One region of the Streptomyces sp. NBC_00224 genome, then DNA from elsewhere that is predicted to be linked to it. Evidence: predicted binding sites of a transcription regulator. Region 1 holds the regulator's gene; each other region holds the start of a gene.
The links. The regulator HrcA, encoded in region 1, represses chaperone genes, less so after heat shock. The targets are predictions, from matches to a motif close to TTNGCACTCNGNNNNNCNGAGTGCNAA.
Positions count from the first base shown of each region.

Region 2: the regulator HrcA is predicted to act here: its motif matches at 1,740-1,766, upstream of groL (chaperonin GroEL).
Region 3: the regulator HrcA is predicted to act here: its motif matches at 1,960-1,986, upstream of groES (co-chaperone GroES).

Region 1 is NZ_CP108106.1:3,444,364-3,447,637, forward strand. Features, by position in the region: gene dnaJ (molecular chaperone DnaJ) at 1-1,122, opposite strand, end outside; gene hrcA (heat-inducible transcriptional repressor HrcA) at 1,123-2,139, opposite strand; gene OG965_RS15495 (MBL fold metallo-hydrolase) at 2,330-3,052, shown strand; gene OG965_RS15500 (DUF3097 domain-containing protein) at 3,100-3,274, shown strand, end outside.
Region 2 is NZ_CP108106.1:4,462,362-4,465,635, forward strand. Features, by position in the region: gene groL (chaperonin GroEL) at 1-1,577, opposite strand, end outside; gene OG965_RS19710 (cold-shock protein) at 1,906-2,109, opposite strand; gene OG965_RS19715 (MoaD/ThiS family protein) at 2,533-2,808, opposite strand; gene thrC (threonine synthase) at 2,843-3,274, opposite strand, start outside.
Region 3 is NZ_CP108106.1:5,510,925-5,514,198, reverse strand. Features, by position in the region: gene groL (chaperonin GroEL) at 1-1,391, opposite strand, end outside; gene groES (co-chaperone GroES) at 1,506-1,814, opposite strand; gene OG965_RS24685 (FtsW/RodA/SpoVE family cell cycle protein) at 2,197-3,274, shown strand, end outside.

The DNA of each region.
Region 1 (3,274 bases):
CGCGTCCTTCAGGCGGGAGAACAGACCCTGCTGCCCCGGCTGGAACTGGCCGAGCGGCCGCTCCTCGCCGCGTAGCTTGGCCAGCTGGCGCAGCAGGTCCTCCTGTTGCGGGTCCAGCTTGCTCGGCGTGGTGACCTCGACGTGGACGATCAGATCGCCCCGGCCGCCGCCGCGCAGATGCGTCACACCGCGCCCGTGCAGCGGGATGGACTGGCCCGACTGGGTGCCCGGGCGGATGTCCACCTCCTCCATGCCGTCCAGCGTCTGCAGCGGCACCTTGGTGCCGAGCGAGGCGGCCGTCATGGGCAGCGTCACGGTGCAGTGCAGATCGTCGCCACGGCGCTGGAAGACGTCGTGGTTCAGCTCGTGGATCTCCACGTACAGGTCACCGGCGGGGCCGCCGCCGGGGCCGACCTCGCCCTCGCCCGCGAGCTGGATGCGGGTGCCGTTGTCGACACCGGCCGGGATCTTGACCGTGAGCGTGCGGCGCGAGCGGATGCGGCCGTCACCGGCGCACTCCGGGCACGGGGTCGGCACGACGGTCCCGAAGCCCTGGCACTGGGGGCAGGGGCGGGAGGTCATGACCTGGCCGAGGAAGGAGCGGGTCACCTGGGAGACCTCACCGCGGCCGCGGCACATGTCACACGTCTGCGCCGAGGTGCCGGGGGCCGCGCCCTCGCCGCTGCAGGTCGTACACACCACGGCGGTGTCGACCTGGATCTCCTTGGTCGTACCGAAGGCCGCCTCGTTGAGGTCGATCTCCAGCCGGATCATGGCGTCCTGGCCGCGGCGGGTGCGCGAGCGCGGGCCGCGCTGTGCCGCGTTGCCGAAGAACGCGTCCATGATGTCCGAGAAGTTCCCGAAGCCGCCCGCGCCGAAGCCGCCCGCGCCACCGCCGCCGGAGGACGACAGGGGGTCGCCGCCGAGGTCGTGGATCTGCTTCTTCTGCGGGTCCGAGAGGACCTCGTAGGCCGCGTTGATCTCCTTGAAGCGCTCCTGCGTCTTCGGGTCCGGATTCACATCCGGGTGGAGTTCACGCGCCAGGCGCCGGAACGCCTTCTTGATCTCGTCCTGCGATGCGTCGCGGCGTACGCCCAGTACGGCGTAGTAGTCCGTGGCCACTTACGACTCCGCCAGGATCTGTCCGACGTAACGTGCCACTGCGCGTACCGCTCCCATCGTTCCGGGGTAATCCATGCGGGTCGGTCCGACCACGCCGAGTTTTGCGACGGCTTCGCCGCCCGAACCGTAGCCGACCGAGACGACGGACGTGGAGTTCAGCCCTTCATGGGCGTTCTCATGCCCGATTCGTACGGTCATGCCCGATTCCTTGGCCTCGCCGAGCAGCTTGAGGAGCACCACTTGCTCCTCCAGCGCCTCCAGCACCGGCCTGATGGTCAGGGGGAAGTCGTGTCCGAAGCGGGTGAGATTGGCGGTGCCGCCGATCATCAGCCGCTCCTCGGTCTCCTCGACCAGGGTTTCGAGCAGGGTGGAGAGCACCGTCGAAACGGTTCCTCGGTCCTCCGGCTCGAAGGACTCCGGCAGATCCTGCACCAGCTGCGGGACGTCCGCGAAGCGGCGCCCCACCACCCGGCTGTTGAGCCGGGCCCGCAGATCCGCCAGCGAGGTCTCGCCGAACGGCGCCGGGCAGTCGACCAGCCGCTGCTCGACCCGCCCGGTGTCCGTGATGAGCACCAGCATCAGTCTGGCCGGGGCCAGCGACAGCAGCTCCACGTGCCGCACGGTGGACCGCGTCAGCGACGGGTACTGCACGACGGCGACCTGCCGCGTCAGCTGCGCGAGCAGCCGCACGGTCCGCGCCACCACGTCGTCGAGGTCGACGGCCCCGTCCAGGAAGTTCTGGATGGCCCGCCGCTCCGGCGACGACATCGGCTTGACGCCCGCGAGCCGGTCGACGAACAGCCGATAGCCCTTGTCGGTGGGAATGCGCCCGGCGCTGGTGTGAGGCTGGGCGATGAAGCCCTCCTCTTCCAGTACGGCCATGTCGTTGCGCACGGTCGCCGGGGAGACGCCCAGCGCGTGCCGCTCGGTCAGGGCCTTCGAGCCGACCGGCTCCTCGGTCCCGACATAGTCCTGGACGATGGCGCGCAGGACCTCAAGTCTGCGTTCACTGAGCACCGCGCACACCTCCAGCTGTCGTCCCTAGGCTCTCTGCCTGGCACTCTGTGCGTTCGAGTGCCAGCAATCCCCCGGCCAGTGTACGGCCGACCGGTACACCCCTAGCAAGGGCGGCCGCCCGTGACGCTCGCGGCGCGGTGGAGCGGCGCGGTCGGGCGCCGTCCCCGACCGCCCGGGATAGCGTCACGTCATGGACGTCAGATGGGAAGAGTTCGGCTGGGAACGCCTTGGCGACGGCGTGGGCCGCCGCCGGCTTCCGGGGTGGGACGCGACGGCCGGCCTGGTCGTCGGCACCGACGCGGTCCTGCTGTACGACACGGGGTCGACCCTGCGCGAGGGCGCCGAGCTGCGCGCCCAGGCGCAGGCGCTGATCGGGCGCCGGGTGACGCACATCGCACTCAGCCATCCGCACTTCGACCACGTGCTCGGCACGGCCGCGTTCTCGGGGGCCGAGGTGTATGGGGCGGTGGGCATCGACCGGGTCCTCGACGGCGACGCCCTGCGCACCGACGCGGTCGCGCACGGGGTGCCGGCCGCACAGGCCGCCGAGGCGGCGGACCTGCTGGTGCGCCCGCACCACTTCGTGACGGGCGAGTGGACGCTGGAGCTGGGCGGGCGGCAGGTGCTGCTCGCGAACGTGGGCCCCGGCCACAGCGGCCACGACCTGGCCGTACTGGTCCCGGCCTCGCCGGGGTCGCCCGAGATCGTCTTCTGCGGCGACCTGGTCGAGGAGTCCGGCGAGCCGCAGGCGGGCCCGGACGCGGTCCGCACCCGCTGGCCCGCCGCGCTCGACCGGCTGCTCGACCTGGGCGGCGAGGACGCGGTGTACGTGCCGGGGCACGGGGCGGTGGTGGACGCGGCGTTCGTACGGGCGCAGCGGACCCAACTCGCGGCGGAATTCGGCGTGTCGTAGCGGCGTACACCCATATGGCCACATGAAACGCCCGTATTCTCATCCGAATGCGCAGCTACAGCCCGGACCTGACTCCGCCCTGGAAGAAGGGGACCCCGGCCCCCGAGGTGCCCGCCGAGCTCGACCTGGTCGTCGAGGAGGTGACGACCGGGTTCTGCGGGGCGGTGCTCCGCTGTGAGGCGGGGACGGTGACGCTGGAGGACCGCTTCGGCAAACAGCGCG
Region 2 (3,274 bases), 1.0 Mb from region 1:
GCGGCCTTCTCCGGCTTGTCGGCGATGACGGCCTCGGTGGTGAGGAACAGCGCGGCGATCGACGCGGCGTTCTGCAGCGCGGAGCGCGTCACCTTCGCCGGGTCGATGATGCCCTCGGCGATCATGTCGACGTACTCACCGGTCGCGGCGTTGAGGCCGTGACCGATCGGAAGGTTGCGCACCTTCTCGACGACGACGCCGCCCTCAAGACCACCGTTGACGGCGATCTGCTTCAGCGGGGCCTCCAGGGCGAGCTTCACGGCGTTGGCGCCGGTCGCCTCGTCACCCGACAGGTCCAGCTTCTCGAAGACCGAGGAGGCCTGCAGCAGGGCCACGCCACCACCGGCGACGATGCCCTCCTCGACGGCCGCCTTCGCGTTGCGAACGGCGTCCTCGATGCGGTGCTTGCGCTCCTTGAGCTCCACCTCGGTGGCGGCGCCGGCCTTGATGACGGCCACGCCGCCGGCCAGCTTCGCCAGACGCTCCTGGAGCTTCTCGCGGTCGTAGTCCGAGTCCGAGTTCTCGATCTCGGCACGGATCTGGTTGACCCGGCCCGCGACCTGCTCGCTGTCGCCGGAGCCGTCCACGATCGTGGTCTCGTCCTTGGTGATGACGACCTTGCGGGCGCGGCCCAGCAGGTCGAGACCCGCGTTCTCCAGCTTGAGGCCGACCTCCTCGGAGATGACCGTGCCGCCGGTGAGGATGGCGATGTCGTTCAGCATCGCCTTGCGGCGGTCGCCGAAGCCCGGGGCCTTGACGGCGACGGACTTGAAGGTGCCGCGGATCTTGTTCACGACCAGGGTCGAGAGGGCCTCGCCCTCGACGTCCTCGGCGATGATCAGGAGCGGCTTGCCCGACTGCATGACCTTCTCAAGGAGCGGCAGCAGGTCCTTGACCGAGCCGATCTTCGAGTTGACGATCAGGATGTACGGGTCGTCGAGCGCGGCTTCCATGCGCTCCATGTCGGTCGCGAAGTACGCCGAGATGTAGCCCTTGTCGAAGCGCATGCCCTCGGTGAGCTCAAGCTCCAGACCGAAGGTCTGGGACTCCTCGACCGTGATGACGCCTTCCTTGCCGACCTTGTCCATCGCCTCGGCGATGAGCTCGCCGATCTGGGTGTCGGCGGCGGAGATGGAGGCCGTCGAAGCGATCTGCTCCTTGGTCTCGACATCCTTCGCCTGCTCAAGCAGCGCACCGGAGACGGCCTCGACGGCCTTCTCGATGCCGCGCTTCAGAGCCATCGGGTTGGCGCCGGCGGCCACATTGCGCAGACCCTCGCGGACGAGCGCCTGGGCGAGGACGGTCGCGGTGGTCGTACCGTCACCGGCGACGTCGTCCGTCTTCTTGGCGACTTCCTTGACCAGCTCGGCGCCGATCTTCTCGTACGGGTCTTCGAGCTCGATCTCCTTGGCGATGGAAACACCATCGTTGGTGATCGTGGGGGCGCCCCACTTCTTCTCTAGGACGACGTTGCGGCCCTTGGGGCCAAGGGTGACCTTGACGGCGTCGGCGAGCTGGTTCATCCCGCGCTCGAGACCGCGCCGTGCCTCCTCGTCGAACGCGATGATCTTGGCCATGTGAAGTGGTCCTCCCGGACAGGGGTGGATTCTCCGGATCGAGCAAGCGCCCGCGACGGACGGCCTGCATGCCTTGTGGTTCCTTGCCCCACCCGGCTTGCGGACCTCACCGACCCGATCCTGGTTCTGTCACTCTCACTGGGAGAGTGCTAACGCCAATGATTAGCACTCGACCCAGGAGAGTGCAAGGCCGTCCCACCGCCCCGGCCGGGTCCCGGACACGTCCATGCCAGGCCCCGGGCCCGGACACGCACGTGGGGCCCGCATCCTTTTACAGAGGATGCGGGCCCCACGTGCGTGAGTGCGTCGGTGGCCGATCGCGCCGAGATCAGACGGCGAGCTTGACCATGTCCGCCTGCGGACCCTTCTGGCCCTGCGAGATCTCGAACTCGACTCGCTGACCTTCTTCAAGGGTGCGGTACCCGTCCATCTGGATCGCGCTGTAGTGGACGAAAACATCCGCACCACCGTCGACCGCGATGAAGCCGTACCCCTTCTCCGCGTTGAACCACTTGACGGTGCCCTGAGCCATGCCTAACTCCCCTATTACTGGCCCTTGCACGGGACCGCACTTCGCGGACCCGGGTCAGACCTCCACCCTCCGACAGGAGAGGGTGTGCGCCGGAACGCGTCGACCGCGGCTGAATGTATCTGCCCAACTGCCCTCTGCAACAGGTCAATCGGACGAGAATTCCGGGCAGGGGTGAAGAGCGGAATGCCGCGAAATTCAGCATTCCGGGGCAAGTCGGGCCGGGCAAAGCGCACTTAAGGAGCAATATGCTCGAACACTTTGACTGCTTCTCGACGCCGGTTCGTCGCGTTCTCATATGCATGCGGCACGCGCAACGAAGGGGACTTCCCCACTGTACCGCGCTCAACCACACTGAATTGCCCCCTCCGCTTAGCTTGCGGAGGGGGCAATTCAGGTAACTCAGCGTGGACTACGAACCTATGTTCAGCCTCCGGCGACGGCCGGAATGATCGAGACGCCCGCGCCGTCCGGCGTCGCCGTCTCCAGGCCCTGCTCGAAGCGGACGTCGTCGTCGTTGACGTACACGTTGACGAAGCGGCGCAGCTTGCCCTGGTCGTCCAGGACCCGGGCGGCGATCCCGGTGTGGTTCTTCTCCAGGTCGGCGATGACCTCGGCGAGGGTGGCACCCTCGGCCGCGACCTCGGACTTGCCGCCCGTGTACGTACGGAGAATGGTGGGGATGCGGACGTTGACGCTCATGGTGTTCTGCCTTCCGTCTTCCGAAGCGAGGTAGTCAGCCGGCCAGGCCGGCGTCGCGGAACGCGTCCAGGCTCGGGCGGATGGTCGCGGACGGTCCAGTGGTCGGCGCCACCGCGTCCAGGGTCTTGAGGCCGTCACCCGTGTTGAGGACGACAGTAGTCAGGGTCGGGTCCAGGAGCCCGTTCTCGATGAGCTTCCGTGTGACGCCGACCGTCACGCCGCCCGCCGTCTCGGCGAAGATGCCCTCGGTCCGGGCGAGCAGCTTGATCGCGTCCACGATCTGCTCGTCGTTCACGTCCTCCACCGCGCCGCCGGTGCGCCGGGCGATGTCCAGGACGTACGGGCCGTCCGCCGGGTTGCCGATGGCCAGCGACTTGGCGATGGTGTCCGGCTTCTGCGGCCGTACGACGTCGTGGCCCGCCTTGAAGGCGGTGGAGACCGGAGAGCAGCCCTCCGCCTGAGCACC
Region 3 (3,274 bases), 2.1 Mb from region 1:
ACGTAGCCCTCAAGACCGGCGTTCTCGGCGATCCAGCGCAGCGGCTCGACCGCGGCGCGGCGGACGACCGCGACACCCGTGGCCTCGTCGCCGGTCAGGCCGAGGTTGCCCTCCAGGACCTTGACGGCGTGGACGAGCGCGGAGCCACCACCGGAGACGATGCCCTCCTCGACCGCGGCGCGGGTCGCGGAGATGGCGTCCTCCAGACGGTGCTTCTTCTCCTTCAGCTCCACCTCGGTGGCGGCGCCGACCTTGATGACGCAGACGCCGCCGGCAAGCTTCGCCAGGCGCTCCTGGAGCTTCTCGCGGTCCCAGTCCGAGTCCGTGGACTCGATCTCGGCCTTGATCTGGTTGACGCGGCCGACGACGTCCTCGTGGCTGCCGCCACCGTCGACGACGGTCGTGTCGTCCTTGGTGATCGTGACGCGGCGGGCCGAGCCCAGCACGTCCAGACCGGCCTGGTCGAGCTTGAGGCCGACCTCCTCGGCGATGACGGTGGCACCGGTGAGGGTGGCCATGTCCTGCAGCATCGCCTTGCGGCGGTCGCCGAAGCCCGGGGCCTTGACGGCCACGGCGTTGAACGTGCCGCGGATCTTGTTGACGACCAGGGTCGACAGGGCCTCGCCCTCGACGTCCTCGGCGATGATCAGGAGCGGCTTGGAGGCGCCGGCCTGGATGACCTTCTCCAGGAGCGGCAGCAGGTCCTGGATCGAGGAGATCTTGCCCTGGTTGATCAGGATGTACGGGTCGTCGAGGACGGCCTCCATACGCTCCTGGTCGGACACCATGTACGGGGAGAGGTAGCCCTTGTCGAAGGCCATGCCCTCGGTGAACTCCAGCTCCAGGCCGAAGGTGTTGGACTCCTCGACGGTGATGACACCGTCCTTGCCGACCTTGTCCATCGCCTCGGCGATGAGCTCGCCGACCTGGGTGTCCTGCGCGGAGAGCGCGGCCACGGCGGCGATGTCGGACTTGTCCTCGATCGGGCGCGCGGTGGCGAGCAGCTCCTCCGAGACGGCCTTGACAGCCGCGTCGATGCCCTTCTTCAGGGCGGCCGGGGAGGCGCCGGCGGCGACGTTGCGCAGGCCCTCGCGGACCAGCGCCTGGGCCAGCACGGTGGCGGTGGTGGTGCCGTCACCCGCGATGTCGTTGGTCTTGGTCGCCACCTCCTTCACGAGCTGGGCGCCCAGGTTCTCGTACGGGTCGTCGAGCTCGACCTCGCGGGCGATCGTGACACCGTCGTTGGTGATGGTGGGGGCGCCGAACTTCTTGTCGATGACGACGTTGCGGCCCTTGGGGCCGATCGTCACCTTCACAGTGTCGGCAAGCTTGTTGACGCCGCGCTCAAGGGCGCGACGGGCGTCCTCGTCGAACTTCAGGATCTTCGCCATGGGAGCGGTTCAGCCCTCTCGGAAACTCGGTGATACGAAAACTGCGCCCCTCGCCGCCCGGCTGTCAGCGGGGTGGCCAGGGGCGCAGCTCAGAAGCATTCGCTTCGAGATGAATTACTTCTCGATGATCGCGAGCACGTCGCGAGCCGAGAGGACGAGGTACTCCTCGCCGTTGTACTTCACCTCGGTGCCGCCGTACTTGCTGTAGAGCACGACGTCGCCGACGGACACGTCGAGCTCGACGCGCTTTCCGTCCTCGATCCGGCCCGGACCCACGGCCAGGACGACGCCCTCCTGGGGCTTCTCCTTGGCGGTGTCCGGGATGACCAGGCCGGAGGCCGTGGTCTGCTCGGCGTCGAGCGGCTGGACCACAATGCGGTCCTCAAGCGGCTTGATGGCAACCTTGGAGCTGGCGGTCGTCACGATCCGGTCTCCCCCTTCGGAGATCTCACGGGGTTAACTGTTTGGGTGGCGACCAGGTGGATCCGTCGTCGCGGGTGCCGGACCTGCCCGTCGCTGTGTTGGCACTCTCCAGTGGGGAGTGCCAGAGCCGAGACTAGGACGGCGATTAGCACTCGGTCAAGCGGAGTGCCAAGCCGACGACCGTGGCGGCCGGATTTCGCAGGTGCGGCGCCGCCTGTTCGCCGGGTCCGCCCGGCTCCCTCTCCAGGCCCCCGGCCCGGTCCGACGACGAATTCACCCATCCGGTTCGCCCGTACCCCTGTGGACTTCGCGACACGGCCTCTTTCGGAAAAACCGTCGCCACTCGGACGAAAGGGTCCTTAAGGTCAGACCGATGAGGACGATGCGTACGGATACGGGAACCGGGCCCCGAGCGGACGGCGACATCGACATCGACATCGGCGACGGCCAGGGTGAGGCCGGGCCGGGGCGGGCGCTCGCGTCCGCCCGCCGCCGCACCGAGGCGCTGCTGCTCGCGCTGGTCGTGATCGTCACGGTCGGCGGCCACGCCTGTGTGTCGGCGGCGATGACGGGCGGGCTGCCGCGCGCCACGGCCGAGTTCGCGGTCAGCATGACGCTGATGTCACTGGCCGGGCATCTGACCGTACGGAGGTTCGCGGCGTACGCGGACCCGCTGATCCTGCCCCTGGCGGTGCTCCTGTCCGGGCTCGGCCTGGTGCTGCTCTACCGGCTCGACCCGGCGTACGCGAAGGCGTTCAAGTCGGCGCCCACCGCGTCGGGGCAGCTGGTGTGGACGGTCATCGGGCTCGCGGGCTGTCTGCTGACCGTGGTGCTGCTGCGCGACCACCGGCGCCTCCAGCGCTACATCTACGTCTCGATGGCGGTGGCGCTGATCCTCCTGATGGCACCGTCGTTCTTCGGCGCGGACACGTACGGCGCCAAGCGCTGGGTCTACCTCGGCCCGTTCTCGCTCCAGCCCGGCGAGTTCGTGAAGATCATGATCACGGTGTTCTTCGCGGGCTATCTGGTGGTCCACCGCGACTCGCTGGCGCTCACCGGCCGCAAGGTCCTGGGCATCAGGCTGCCGCCTGGCCGCCAGATGGCGCCGCTGGTGGCGATCTGGGTGCTGAGCCTGCTGGTGCTCGTCTTCGAACGCGACCTGGGCACCTCGCTGATCTTCTTCGGGCTCTTCGTGGTCATGCTGTACGTGGCGACCGAACGCACCAGTTGGGTCGTGTGCGGGGTGCTGATGGCGGCGGTCGGGGCGTACGTCGTCGGCTCGACCGAGCCGCACGTCAAAGGCCGGATCGTGGCCTGGCTGCACCCCTTCGACGTCTTCCTGCCGCCGGAGCAGCGCCCGCCCGGCCTCGTCTCCGACCAACTGGCGCAAGGGCTCTTCAGCTTCGGCAGCGGCGGGATGACCGGCACGGGCCTCGGCGAGGGCCACCCCGAACTCGTCG